2 regions of the Streptomyces sp. NPDC087215 genome follow, and region 1 is predicted to be linked to the other one. Evidence: riboswitches for the same ligand, from Rfam matches in the RefSeq annotation. Region 1 holds a riboswitch; the other holds the start of a gene.

Region 1 (7,163 bases):
GGCGGGCACCCCCTTCGGCGAGGCCCCCCGCCGCGACGAGCACGCGCTCTCCCCGCAGGAGCGGGAGCTGCTCATGCTGCTGGGGATCGGCTGCACGGACGACATCGCCGCCCGGCGCCTCGGGGTGTCGCTGCGGACCGTGCGCCGGATGAGCTCCGACCTGATGAACCGGCTCGGCGCCCGCAGCCGTTTCGAGGCGGGCGTCCGGGCCAGCAAGGAGGGCTGGCTCTGAACCCCGGCCCCCGCGAAGGCCCTTGCCCGGCCCGGGAGCCACCGCACCCGGCAGCCACGGAGTCCCTTCCGTTATGCGGACAGGGGTTCCGTGGGACCGGAGGCGTCCCCTAGATTTCCCCAGCACTTGTCGAGGTGATCAGCGAGGGGACGGAATCGCCATGCCGGAAGAGACACAAGGGAAACAACCGACCATCACCCCCCTGCGGGTGGTGATCGCGCTCTGCCTGATCGCGCCGTTCGTGGCGATGCTCTGGGTGGGGTCCTACGCGAAGACCGAACCCCTGCTCGGGGGCATCCCGTTCTTCTACTGGTACCAGATGCTCTGGGTGGTCGTCTCGACCGCGCTCACCATGATCGCGTACAAGCTGTGGCAGAACGACCAGCGCGCCCGCAAGGGAGGTGACGCGCGATGAAGGACGGCGTGAACGGCGTCGCACTCGCCGTCTTCATCTTCTTCTTCGTGGCCGTCACGGTCATGGGCTTCCTCGCCGCGCGCTGGCGCAAGGCGGAGGACGAGAACAGCCTCGACGAATGGGGCCTGGGCGGACGCTCGTTCGGCACCTGGGTCACCTGGTTCCTGCTGGGCGGCGACCTCTACACCGCGTACACCTTCGTCGCCGTCCCCGCGGCCATCTACGCGGCGGGCGCGGCCGGCTTCTTCGCCGTCCCGTACACGATCCTGGTCTACCCGCTGATCTTCACCTTCCTGCCGCGCCTCTGGTCGGTCTCGCACAAGCACGGGTACGTCACCACCTCGGACTTCGTGCGCGGACGCTTCGACTCCAAGGGGCTCTCCCTGGCGGTGGCGGTCACCGGCATCCTCGCCACCATGCCGTACATCGCGCTCCAGCTCGTCGGCATCCAGGCCGTCCTGGACGTGATGGGCCTCGGCGGCGGCGAGACCACCCACTGGTTCGTCAAGGACCTGCCGCTGCTGATCGCCTTCGGCGTCCTCGCCGCGTACACCTACTCCTCGGGGCTGCGCGCGCCCGCGCTCATCGCGTTCGTCAAGGACACCCTGATCTACATCGTCATCGCCGTGGCGATCATCTACATCCCGATCAAGCTCGGCGGCTTCGACGAGATCTTCGCCAGGGCGGGCGAGGCGTACGCGCAGACCAACCCGGCGACCGACAAGCCGCGCGGCGCGCTGGTGCCCGGCGAGGCGGGCCAGTGGACGTACGCGACGCTCGCGCTCGGCTCGGCGCTCGCGCTCTTCATGTACCCGCACTCCATCACGGCGACGCTGTCGTCGAAGAGCCGCGAGGTCATCCGCCGCAACACCACCATCCTGCCGCTGTACTCGCTGATGCTGGGCCTGCTCGCACTGCTCGGCTTCATGGCCATCGCCGCGGGCATCCAGGTGAAGAACGGCCAGCTCGCCATCCCGCAGCTCTTCGAGACGATGTTCCCCGACTGGTTCGCGGGCGTCGCGTTCGCCGCCATCGGCATCGGCGCGCTCGTCCCGGCCGCGATCATGTCCATCGCCGCCGCCAACCTCTTCACCCGCAACATCTACAAGGACTTCATCAGACCGGACGCGACCCCCGCCCAGGAGACCAAGATCTCCAAGCTGGTCTCCCTCCTGGTCAAGGTCGGCGCCCTCGCCTTCGTCCTCACCATGGACAAGACGGTCGCGATCAACTTCCAGCTGCTCGGCGGCATCTGGATCCTGCAGACCTTCCCGGCCCTGGTCGGCGGCCTGTTCACCCGCTGGTTCCACCGCTGGGCGCTGCTCGCCGGCTGGGCCGTCGGCATGGTCTACGGCACGGTCGCCGCGTACGGCGTCGCCAGCCCCACCCAGAAGCACTTCGGCGGCTCCTCCGCGGCGATACCCGGCATCGGCGAGATCGGCTACATCGGACTCACCGCCTTCGTCCTCAACGTCCTGGTGACCGTGGTCCTCACCTTCGTCCTCAAGGCCCTCAAGGCCCCCGAGGGCGTCGACGAGACCTCCCCGGGCGACTACACGGCCGACGCGGGCGACCGCGGCGTCAAGGACCTCCCGCCGGTCGGCGCCGGAAGCCACTGACCCGCCGCCGCGCCCGAGGGGCCCGGGACCCCCGCGAGGGGAACCCGGGCCCCTCCCCCGTACCCCCGGGGAGGCACACTGCCTCCATGGACTTCACGATCAGGGCGGTACGGCCCGAGGAACACGCGGAGCTCGGCGACCTCACCGGGCTGACCTATCTGAACGACGGGCTGCTGCTGCACGGCGAGGACGACTTCTACCTGGACGTGCTCCGCGACACCGCCGGGCGGGCCCGCGAGGCCGAGGTGCTCGTCGCCGTCGACGCCGACGGCCGGATCGTCGGCGGGGTGACCTTCGCCCCCGGCGACACCCCCTGGGCGGACATCGCCGTCGCGGGCGAGGCCGAGTTCCGGATGCTCGTGGTCGCCCCGGACGCCCGGGGCAGGGGCGTCGGCGAGGCCCTCGTACGGGCCTGCGCCGACCGGGCACGGGCCCTCCCCGGCTGCGTCCGGCTCGTGCTCTCCACGGCCGACCTCATGGTCTCCGCCCACCGGATCTACGAACGGATGGGCTTCGTCCGTACGCCCGAACGGGACTGGGCGCCGGTCTCCGACCACCTCCTGCGCACCTACGCCCTGGAGTTCTGAGGCCACGGCGCGACACAACATGTGGGGGGTGCCGCAAGCGGCGCCCCCCACATGTATGCTCGTGCTCGCTGTCGACGCAGGGGAATCCGGCGCGAATCCGGAACTGTCCCGCAACGGTGTGCTTCGTACGGATACGACGTCCGCACGACGTGAGTCCGAAGACCTGCCGGCAGTGCGCCCGGTCCGTCCGTTCCGGGTGTCACAGACGTCCGGGCCTCGCGGAATGGGCCGGTGGACGCGGCGCGTCCGGCCTGCCCGGAGAGCCGTCCGCCCGCCTTCCCGCCGCGGCCCCGAGCCGAGCGAGGGAGAGCCCCCACGTGACCATCGCGCCCGCCCATCCGGCGTCCGCCGAGGCTTCCGCGATCGAGAGCGACGCCCCCGGGACCGTGCTGCTGCGGACCCTGACCGCCCTCACCGCCGACCTCCCCGACACCGACCCCGGCAAGGTCGCCGCCGCCGCGCTCCGCGGCCGCAGCGCCGCCGCGGACGAGGCGGAGCTGCGCGAGCTGGCCACCGAGGCGGCCGCCGGGCTGATCGCCGAGGACCCCGCGTACTCCCGGCTCGCCGCCCGGCTCCTGACGATCACCATCGCCGACGAGGCCGCCTCCCAGGGTTCCGTGGCCTTCTCCGCGTCCGTGGCCGTCGGCCACCGCGAGGGCCTGATCGCCGACCGCACCGCCGAGCTCGTCGCCGCCCACGCCGACCGGCTCGACGCGACGATCGACCCGGCGGGCGACGACCGCTTCGGCTACTTCGGCCTGCGGACCCTCTACTCGCGCTACCTGCTGCGCCACCCGATCACCCGCAAGGTGATCGAGACCCCCCAGCACTTCATGCTGCGCGTGGCCTGCGGTCTCGCCGAGGACGACGGCTCCCGCGCCCTCGACGAGGTCGCGGCCCTCTACGGTCTGATGAGCCGCCTCGACTACCTGCCGTCCTCCCCGACGCTCTTCAACTCCGGCACCCGCCACCCGCAGATGTCCTCCTGCTACCTGCTCGACTCCCCGCAGGACGAGCTGGACTCCATCTACGACCGCTACCACCAGGTCGCGCGGCTCTCCAAGCACGCCGGCGGCATCGGGCTCTCGTACTCCCGCATCCGCGCCCGGGGCTCGCTGATCCGCGGCACCAACGGGCACTCCAACGGCATCGTGCCGTTCCTGAAGACCCTCGACGCCTCCGTCGCCGCCGTGAACCAGGGCGGTCGCCGCAAGGGCGCCGCCGCCGTCTACCTGGAGACCTGGCACGCCGACATCGAGGAGTTCCTGGAGCTCCGCGACAACACCGGCGAGGACCAGCGCCGCACCCACAACCTGAACCTGGCGCACTGGATCCCGGACGAGTTCATGCGCCGGGTCAACGCGGACGCCGAGTGGTCGCTGTTCTCCCCGGCGGACGTGCCCGAGCTGGTCGACCTGTGGGGCGAGGAGTTCGACGCCGCCTACCGCGAGGCCGAGGCGGCCGGTCTGGCCCGCAAGACCATGCCCGCCCGTGACCTGTACGGCCGGATGATGCGGACCCTGGCCCAGACCGGCAACGGCTGGATGACCTTCAAGGACGCCTCGAACCGGACGGCCAACCAGACCGCCCTGCCCGGTCACACCGTCCACTCCTCCAACCTCTGCACGGAGATCCTGGAGGTCACCGACGACGGCGAGACCGCCGTCTGCAACCTCGGCTCGGTCAACCTCGGCTCGTTCGTCGCCGACGGCGGCATCGACTGGGAGCGGCTGGACGCCACCGTCCGCACGGCCGTCACCTTCCTCGACCGGGTCGTCGACATCAACTTCTACCCGACCGAGCAGGCGGGCCGCTCCAACGCCCGCTGGCGGCCGGTGGGCCTGGGCGCGATGGGCCTCCAGGACGTCTTCTTCCAGCTGAAGCTGCCGTTCGACTCCCCCGAGGCCCGCGCGCTCTCCACCCGTATCGCCGAGCGGATCATGCTCGCCGCGTACGAGGCGTCCGCCGACCTCGCCGAGCGCAACGGCCCGGTCCCCGCCTGGGAGGCCACCCGTACCGCCCGGGGCGTGCTGCACCCGGACCACTACGACGTGGAGCTGAACTGGCCGGAGCGCTGGACGGCGCTGCGCGCGCGGATCGCCGTCACCGGGATGCGCAACAGCCTCCTCCTCGCCATCGCGCCGACCGCGACCATCGCGTCGATCGCCGGTGTCTACGAGTGCATCGAGCCGCAGGTCTCCAACCTGTTCAAGCGCGAGACGCTGTCCGGCGAGTTCCTCCAGGTCAACTCCTACCTGGTCGACGAGCTGAAGCGGCTCGGCGTGTGGGACGCGCCGACCCGTGAGGCGCTGCGCGACGCCAACGGCTCCGTCGCGGGCTTCAGCTGGGTCCCGGCCGAGGTGCGCGAGCTGTACCGCACCGCCTGGGAGATCCCGCAGCGCGGCCTGATCGACATGGCCGCCGCCCGGACCCCGTTCCTGGACCAGTCGCAGTCGCTGAACCTGTTCCTGGAGACGCCCACCATCGGCAAGCTGTCGTCGATGTACGCGTACGCCTGGAAGCAGGGCCTGAAGACGACGTACTACCTGCGCTCCCGTCCGGCCACCCGGATCGCCCGCGCCGCCCAGGCGTCGGCCGCCGCCCCGGCCACCATCCCCGTCCAGCAGGCCGCCGACCCCGACGCGGTCGCCTGCTCCCTGGAAAACCCCGAGTCCTGCGAGGCCTGCCAGTAATGAGCGACGAACAGAAGAACCTCCTCGACCCGGGCTTCGAGCTGACCCTCCGCCCGATGCGCTACCCGGACTTCTACGAGCGCTACCGGGACGCGATCAAGAACACCTGGACCGTCGAGGAGGTCGACCTCCACTCGGACGTCGCCGACCTCGCCAAGCTCACCCCGGGTGAGCAGCACATGATCGGCCGGCTCGTCGCGTTCTTCGCGACCGGCGACTCGATCGTGTCGAACAACCTGGTCCTGACGCTGTACAAGCACATCAACTCCCCCGAGGCGCGGCTCTACCTCTCGCGCCAGCTCTTCGAGGAGGCCGTGCACGTCCAGTTCTACCTGACCCTCCTGGACACGTACCTGCCCGACCCGGCGGACCGCGCGGCGGCCTTCGACGCGGTGGAGAACATCCCGTCGATCCGCGAGAAGGCGCAGTTCTGCTTCAAGTGGATGGACTCGGTCGAGAAGATCGACCGGCTGGAGACGGCCTCCGACCGCCGCCGCTTCCTGCTGAACCTGATCTGCTTCGCCGCGTGCATCGAGGGCCTGTTCTTCTACGGCGCCTTCGCCTACGTGTACTGGTTCCGGTCCCGCGGCCTGCTGCACGGCCTGGCCACCGGCACCAACTGGGTGTTCCGCGACGAGACGATGCACATGAACTTCGCCTTCGAGGTCGTGGACACCGTCCGCAAGGAGGAGCCGGAGCTCTTCGACGACGCCCTCCAGCAGCAGGTCACGGACATGCTGAGGGAGGCCGTCGAGGCGGAGCTGCAGTTCGGCCGCGACCTGTGCGGCGAGGGCCTGCCCGGCATGAACACCGAGTCGATGCGCGAGTACCTCCAGTGCGTCGCCGACCAGCGCCTCCAGCGCCTGGGCTTCCCCCCGGTCTACGGCTCCGAGAACCCGTTCGCCTTCATGGAACTCCAGGGCGTCCAGGAACTCACCAACTTCTTCGAACGCCGCCCGTCCGCCTACCAGGTGGCGGTCGAGGGCTCGGTGGACCTGGACGAGGACTTCTAGTCCCGTACGGCACGGGAAAGGGCCCCGCACTCCTCGGAGTGCGGGGCCCTTTCCGGTACCACCGGAGGGTCAGGCGTTCGGAACCGTCTCGTAGCGCGGGGTGCCCTCTTCCATCTGGCGGAGGGCGTCCTTGCGGTCGCGCTTGGAGAGGCGGTCGATGTACAGGTAGCCGTACAGGTGGTCCGTCTCGTGCTGGAGGCAGCGGGCGAAGTAGCCGGTGCCCCTGACCTTGATCGGGTTGCCCTGGGCGTCCTGGCCGTGGACCTCCGCGTGGTCCGGGCGGGCCAGTTCGGCGTAGGCCGTCGGGACCGAGAGGCAGCCCTCGTTGGACTCGTCCAGGACGCGCAGCTCCGCCGGGAGTTCCTGGAGGACCGGGTTGATCACGACGCCGGTGTGCCGGACGCCCTCGTCGTCGGGGCAGTCGTAGACGAAGACCTTGAGGTCCACACCGATCTGGTTCGCGGCCAGGCCCACGCCCTCGGCGGCCTTCTGGCTGGCGAACATGTCGTCGATCAGCGCGGCGAGCGAGTCGTCGAACTCGGTGACGTCCTTGCACTCCTTGTGCAGCACCGGGTTCCCGACCACCGTGATCGGGCGGGCCGTG
Region 2 (7,163 bases), on a different contig from region 1:
AGATCGTCGAGATCGGCAAGCAGCTCCTGATCACCCGGGGCGCCCTGACGACGTTCTCGATCACCAACGACGTCGCGAAGTACTTCGCGATCATCCCCGCGATGTTCACGGGCGCCTACCCCTCGCTGGACAAGCTGAACGTCATGGGCCTGCACAGTCCGACCTCGGCCATCACCTCGGCGATCGTCTTCAACGCCCTGATCATCGTGGCCCTGATCCCGCTCGCGCTGCGCGGCGTGCGCTACACCCCGGCGTCCGCGCACGACCTGCTGCGCCGCAATCTGCTCCTGTACGGGCTCGGGGGCCTCGTCCTGCCGTTCGTCGGCATCAAGGCCATCGACCTCCTGGTCTCCACCGTCCCCGGCCTGGGGTGAAAATCCGTCAGGGCGGCATCAGGGAAGCCCGGTCCGCCTTGCCCGGGTGCTCGCGGCGGAGTTCCATGGACGGCATGGACAGTGCGTGGCTCCAGGCCGACCGGCCGCCTCATCAGGCGGTCCGATGTCGTGCGCCCCGCCGCACGGAGCCGCCGTCCGCCTCGCGCTGACGCGTACTCCGCCGTCCCCGGGGCGCCGTGACCGAACCGGTCCGGCGCCCCCCTTCTCATACCCCGACCGAACGACCCTGGACCGACCATGCCTTCTTCCCCGTCCCCGTCCCTCTCCGGCCGCACCGTCCTCGTCACCGGGGCGAGCTCCGGCATCGGCCACCAGACCGCGCGGCTGCTCGCCGAACGCGGCGCCACGGTCCTGCTGCACGGCAGGACCCAGGAGGAGGCGCGCGCCGCCGTCGACCGGCTCGTCACGCTCTCCGGCGTACCCGGCGCCCGACTGCGCGCCCACGGGGCCGACTTCACCCGTCTGGAAGAGGTGGAGCGACTGGCGGTGCGGGTCCTGGCCGAGCACCCGCGACTGGACGTCCTCGTCAACAACGCGGGCATGGCCGCGCCCGAGCAGCACACCGTCACCGCCGACGGCAACGAGATCGCCTTCCAGGTCAACTTCCTCGCCCACTACCTCCTCACCCATCTCCTGGAGCCCGCCCTGACCCGCGGCACCGGCGGCCGGGTCGTCAACGTCTCGTCCGCGCTGCACCGCACGGGCTCGATCCAGTGGAACGACCCGAACCGCACCCGCCGTTACTCCCGGCTCGCCGCCTACGCGCAGTCGCAGCTGGCCCTCACGGTCTTCGCCGCCGACCCGCGCGTCACCGCCGTCTCCGTGCACCCCGGCATCTGCGCCACCAGCCTCCTGCCGCTGTACGCGCACGAGGGCGAGGCCCCGGCCGAGGGAGCGGCGCACGTCGTACGGCTCTGCGACCCGGCGACCGAGATCGTGAACGGCGCCTACTACGACCGTGAGCACCGCGTCGCCCCCGCCCCGGCCGCCACCGAGGAACGCACGGTGAAGCGCCTCAACAAGCTCGCCGGACTCCTCGTCGGTCACACCGCCTGAAGGAGGCACCCGCCATGTCCCAGCGCGCCCGCAAGAAGAAGGCCCGCCGCAAGAAGAAGGCGAACCACGGCCGCAGGGCCGGCGGGGGCTGACCCCGCGCGGGGCGGGGCTCGTGGACCGGGCGGGGCGGACCGGGCGGGGCGGGGCTCGCGGGCCGGGTGGCCGTACGACCCGACCCGAACCGGCCCCGCCGGAGCGAACCACCCGGCCCCGAACCGCCCCACCGAGCGGACCGCCCCACCCGGACCCACCCGGACCGACGCGGACCGCCCCGGCCCGACCGGCCCGCCGGACCGACCGGACCGACCGGACCGACCGGACCGCCGAGGCAGGGCACCTCACCCCGACCGGCGCCACCGGGGCGGCCCCAGCCCTTCGGCGGGCCGCCCCCTCCCCCGTACCCCTGGAGGCATCGTGATCCCGCACCCCGCCCATCAACCCCCCGCCCCCGCGCGGTCGTTCGTCTCCGGCGCACCGGGGACCGGTGCGCTGGCCGAGCACGTCATCGCCACCCGGCAGGGCTCCTGGTGGACCGACCGTCCGGCGCACCCCCGGGTCGTCGCCGTCACCTGCGGCGGCCACGCCCTCCTGGCCGGTGACCCGACCGCGCTCGTCCCGGCGGACCTGGCCCCGCTGGCCGGTCACCACGTGGAGGCGTCGGCACGGTTCCTGCCGGTGCTGGCCGCCGCGTTCGACCGTCTGCACCCCTGGGACCGGATGCTGTACGTGCACCGCGAGCCCGGGATGCCGCCGCGCCTGCCGCGCGGGGTGACGGTCCGTCGGCTGACGGCCGGGGACGCCCGCGCGCTCGCCGCGGTCGCCCCCGACCTCGACCGCGTCCACGCGACCTGGGGCGGCCCGGCAGCGCTCGCCGCCTCGGGGCACGCCTGGGCGGCCTTCCGCAAGGGGCGGGTCCTCGCCGTGGCGTGCGCCCGGTTCACGGGGAGCCGGTACGAGGACGTGGCCTGCGCCACCGCCCCCGGGGAACGGCGGCAGCACCTCGGTCTGGCCTGTGTCGAGGGCCTGACCGCCGATGTCGCCGCGCGCGGGCACACCGCGACCTGGAGCTGTTCGCGGGAGAACCGGGCGAGCCGTCTGCTCGGCTGGTCGGCCGGTTTCCGGCTGGTGCGGGAGTACGTCCACCACTCGACCGGGCCCTTCACCGCCACCACCGTCAGCGGGACGTCAAATCTGCCCGCCGCCGCGTAAACACCGCGTTGTCCGGGGCTGTTGGGGGCGCTCCGGGGTCCTAGCGTCGGCGCCATGCAGCCTCCTGTCCGTACTCCCGCACCCGGCTCCGCCCCCGTGCCCGGTCCCTCCTCCGACGTCCTGCACGACAGCGGATGGCCGGGCGAGGCCCGTGCGGCGGCCGTCTGCGCGGGCCTTCTGCTGGGGACGTCACTGGGCGTCGACGCCGGGGCGTACGGGCTGCCGCTGTCCCACGCCCTCGGCTGGATCGCGCTGTCGGCGCTGCTGTTCGTGGTCCTGCTGCCCGCACGGGTCAGCCTGGCGCCGGGGCTGCTGACGGTCCGGGGGCTGTGGTTCACCAGGACGGTCCGCACCGACCGGATCACGGCGGTCGCGTGGCCGACGGGCACCGCCCGGCGGCTGCGCCTGCGCGACGGGGAGGGCGGGTGGGCCGAGGTGGACCTCCGGGTCCTCCTGGACAATCCGGTCCTGTGGCTGAGGATCGAGTCCGCGGCGCTGTCGGCCCGGCGGCGGGGGACCCTGGCCCACGGCACGGCCGACCTGGCACGGCTCGCGCTCCGCGTCGACACCGAGACGACCCGCTCCGTCCTGAGGGCCTCCGGTCTCGGGTAGCGCCTGTCCGGCGGATCGCCGTGCGAACGATCACACGGCCGCGCGCACGGTACGCGTCGTCGGTGTGACCGAGGAGAGGCCCCGGACCGGTGGGAGGGGCGGCCCGGCGGGGGAGGGGTGCTCCCACGGGTCGGCGGGGGTACGTCCTCGCTCGCCCGGACCGCCGTGCGGTGGACGGCACGTAGGCTGGTGGGGCAGCTGGTTCGCCCCGCCCGCCAGGCGGGAGCGTCGTAAGAGGGAACCCGGTGGGAATCCGGGACTGCCCCGCAGCGGTGAGCGGGAACGACCGCCGTCATACGCACTGGGCCCGGCACACCGGACCCGGGAAGCGACGGCCACTAGGTGAACTCCCCCAGGAGAACGCGCCCGCGAGTCCGAAGACCTGCCCGCTGTCCGCGCGCCGGACACCCCGTGCGCGCGGAACCGCCGAGCCGCGACTCGCGAAGGAGAGTTGACGTGGCAGATCCCACCGTCACCGGCCTTGCCGCAGACCCCACCGACACCCCCAGCCCCGCCCGTAATCCCGTTCCCCGTCCGGGAAAGACCCCGGACGACTCCCGGGTGGTCCTCGCCCACATCATGAGCGACCACGACACCAATCTGTACGGCACCATCCACGGCGGGGTGATGATGAAGCTCATCGACGACGCCGCCGCGGCCGCCGCCGGACGGCACGCCGGCGGGCCCGCCGTGACCGCGTCCGTCGACCGGATGACGTTCCTGGCCCCCGTACGGGCCGGGGACCTGCTGAGCGTGGAGGCCGGGCTCGAACGGGCCGGACGGACCTCCATGACCGTCGGCGTGCGGGTGACCGCCGAACGCTGGAACGACTCCGGTCCCGTCACCGAAGTGGCCACGGCCTTCCTCACCTTCGTGGCGATCGACGCGGACGGCGGTCCGCGTCCCGTGCCCGCCCTCGTCACGGCGCTGCCCGGCCTGTCCTGAGGGGAGCCGGGGCCGCCGCCCCTCCGGGGGCCGCGGCCCCGTGCCGTACGGATCAGGTCAGGGACCGTCCGGGATTCGGACAACATCCGGCGCTCGTCCGGCGCGACCCGTACCCTGGCGCGTGCAGCTGGTTCGCCCCGTCCGCCAGACGGGAGCGTCGCAAGAGGGAACCCGGTGGGAATCCGGGACTGCCCCGCAGCGGTGAGCGGGAACGACCGCCGTCATACGCACTGGGTCCGAGACACCGGACCTGGGAAGCGACGGCCACTAGGTGAACTCCCCCAGGAGAACGCGCCCGCGAGTCCGAAGACCTGCCCGTTGCCCGCACGCGGACGATTCCGCGCGCGGTCATCCGGTGACCTCGAGGGCGGGTCGGCGACCATACGGGCGTACAGCCGTGCCATGCCGCGCACGCGTCCCTCCGTTTCCGGTCACTCCTTCCGCGTCTCGTCAGGTCTCCGGACCTCAGGGATCCATCTCGTGAAGGAGATCTCCGTGACCACGAAGTCCGCAGCCCCGGCGGCACGCGCCACCGTGTACGGCTACCCCCGTCAGGGCCGTGACCGTGAACTCAAGAAGGCGGTCGAGGGCTACTGGAAGGGCCGGGTCACCGCCGACGCCCTCCATGCCGTCGCCGCGGGACTGCGCCGGGCGAACTGGCTCGAACTCTCCGGGGCGGGCATCGCCGAGGTGCCGACCGGCGACTTCTCGTTCTACGACCACGTCCTGGACACCAGCGTGATGGTGGGCGCTGTCCCCGGCCGGCACCGGGACGCCGTGGCCGCCGACGTCACCGACGGCTACTTCGCCATGGCCCGTGGCACCCAGGATGTCGCCCCGCTGGAGATGACCAAGTGGTTCGACACCAACTACCACTATTTGGTACCCGAGTTGGGTCCCGACACCGTCTTCGTCGCGGACTCCACCAAGCAGGTCACGGAGCTGCGGGAGGCCCTCGCCCTCGGTCTGGCCGCCCGTCCCGTCCTGGTCGGACCGATCACCTACCTCCTGCTCGCCAAGCCCGCTCCGGGGGTGGCCGAGGACTTCCAGCCGCTGACCCTCCTGGACCGGCTCCTGCCCGTGTACGCCGAAGTGCTCGCGGACCTGCGCGCGGCGGGCGCGGAATGGGTGCAGCTCGACGAGCCCGCCCTCGTACAGGACCGCACGCCCGCCGACCTGAACACCGCCGCCCGCGCCTACCGTGACCTCGGCGCCGTCGAGGACCGGCCGAAGATCCTCGTGGCCTCCTACTTCGACCGGCTCGGCGACGCCCTCCCGGTCCTCGCCAAGGCGCCCGTGGAGGGGCTCGCCCTGGACTTCACCGGGCCCGCCGCCGCCAACCTGGCCGGGCTCGCCGCCGTCGGCGGACTGCCGGGGAAGCGACTCGTCGCGGGCGTGGTCGACGGCCGCAACATCTGGGCCGACGACCTCCAGAAGTCCCTCACCACCCTCGGCACCCTCCTCGGTCTCGCGGACCGCGTGGACGTCTCCGCCTCCTGCTCGCTGCTCCACGTGCCGCTCGACGCCACGGCCGAGAAGGACATCGACCCGCAGATCCTGCGCTGGCTGGCCTTCGCCCGGCAGAAGACCGCCGAGACCGTCACCCTGGCCGCCGGACTCTCCCGGGGCACCGACGCCATCGCCGGTGAACTGGCCGCCAACCGTGCCGCGCTCTCCTCCCGCGCCGAGTCCCCCCTCACCCGCGACCCGGCCGTACGCGCCCGCGTCGCGGCCGTCACCGACACGGACGGCCGCCGCTCCCGGCCCTATCCGGAGCGGGCCGCCGCCCAGCGGGCGCACCTGGGCCTGCCGCCGCTGCCGACCACCACCATCGGATCCTTCCCGCAGACCACGGAACTGCGCACCGCCCGCGCGGACCTGCGCGCGGGCTCGCTCGACGCGGCGGGTTACGAGGAGCGGATCAGGGCCGAGATCCGGGAGGTGATCGCCTTCCAGGAGAAGACCGGCGTCGACGTCCTCGTCCACGGAGAGCCCGAACGCAACGACATGGTGCAGTACTTCGCCGAGCAGCTCGACGGCTACCTCGCCACCCGGCACGGCTGGGTGCAGTCGTACGGCACCCGGTACGTCAGGCCGCCGATCCTCGCCGGTGACATCTCCCGCCCGAAGCCGATGACGGTGCGCTGGACCGCGTACGCCCAGTCCCTCACCGCCAAGCCGGTCAAGGGGATGCTCACCGGTCCGGTCACCATGCTCGCCTGGTCGTTCGTCCGCGACGACCAGCCGCTCGCCGACACGGCGCGCCAGGTGGCGCTCGCCCTGCGCGACGAGGTGAACGACCTGGAGGCGGCGGGGACTTCCGTCCTCCAGGTGGACGAGCCCGCGCTGCGCGAGACCCTGCCGCTGCGGGCGGCCGACCACCCGGCCTATCTGGCCTGGGCCACCGAGGCGTTCCGGCTCACCACCGCCGGGGTGCGGCCGGACACCCAGATCCACACCCACATGTGCTACGCGGAGTTCGGCGACATCGTCCAGGCCATCGACGACCTCGACGCCGACGTCATCAGTCTGGAGGCGGCCCGCTCCCACATGCAGGTGGCCCGGGAGCTCGCCGCCCACGGCTACCCCCGGGAGGCGGGACCGGGCGTCTGGGACATCCACTCCCCGCGCGTCCCCTCCGCCGAGGAGGCGACGTCCCTGCTCCGCAAGGGACTTGAGGCCATCCCCGCCGACCGGCTCTGGGTCAATCCCGACTGCGGCCTGAAGACCCGCGGCTGGCCCGAGACCCGGACCTCCCTGGAGAACCTCGTCACCGCCGCCCGTACCCTCCGCGGGGAACTGCCCACCACCTGACCCGCCCTCGCGTCGGCCGCCGACGCGGAGGCCGGTCCTTCCGCGCGGTACCGCGACCAGGGCCGTCTCGTCCAGCCACGGCTCGACGACCCGGCCCTGGTCGCGGTCCGGCTCAGGCCCCGCCGACCAGCC

The links. Region 1 has a riboswitch for cobalamin ahead of ACIO92_RS16990 (ribonucleoside-diphosphate reductase subunit alpha). Riboswitches for the same ligand answer to the same signal wherever they lie in the genome.
Region 2: linked by a shared signal. The riboswitch ahead of metE (5-methyltetrahydropteroyltriglutamate--homocysteine S-methyltransferase) and the one ahead of ACIO92_RS16990 (ribonucleoside-diphosphate reductase subunit alpha) in region 1 are both predicted to bind cobalamin.

What each region holds. Positions count from the first base shown of each region.
Region 1 is NZ_JBIUZD010000005.1:364,567-371,729, forward strand. Features, by position in the region: gene ACIO92_RS16970 (LuxR C-terminal-related transcriptional regulator) at 1-232, shown strand, start outside; gene ACIO92_RS16975 (DUF3311 domain-containing protein) at 393-647, shown strand; gene mctP (monocarboxylate uptake permease MctP) at 644-2,266, shown strand; gene ACIO92_RS16985 (GNAT family N-acetyltransferase) at 2,353-2,853, shown strand; cobalamin riboswitch at 2,902-3,039, shown strand; gene ACIO92_RS16990 (ribonucleoside-diphosphate reductase subunit alpha) at 3,171-5,546, shown strand; gene ACIO92_RS16995 (ribonucleotide-diphosphate reductase subunit beta) at 5,546-6,559, shown strand; gene def (peptide deformylase) at 6,629-7,163, opposite strand, start outside.
Region 2 is NZ_JBIUZD010000023.1:6,161-13,323, forward strand. Features, by position in the region: gene kdpB (potassium-transporting ATPase subunit KdpB) at 1-374, shown strand, start outside; gene ACIO92_RS32320 (SDR family NAD(P)-dependent oxidoreductase) at 633-1,451, shown strand; gene ACIO92_RS32325 (GNAT family N-acetyltransferase) at 1,866-2,660, shown strand; gene ACIO92_RS32330 (hypothetical protein) at 2,715-3,272, shown strand; cobalamin riboswitch at 3,504-3,656, shown strand; gene ACIO92_RS32335 (acyl-CoA thioesterase) at 3,729-4,217, shown strand; cobalamin riboswitch at 4,329-4,551, shown strand; gene metE (5-methyltetrahydropteroyltriglutamate--homocysteine S-methyltransferase) at 4,713-7,031, shown strand; gene ACIO92_RS32345 (response regulator) at 7,144-7,163, opposite strand, start outside.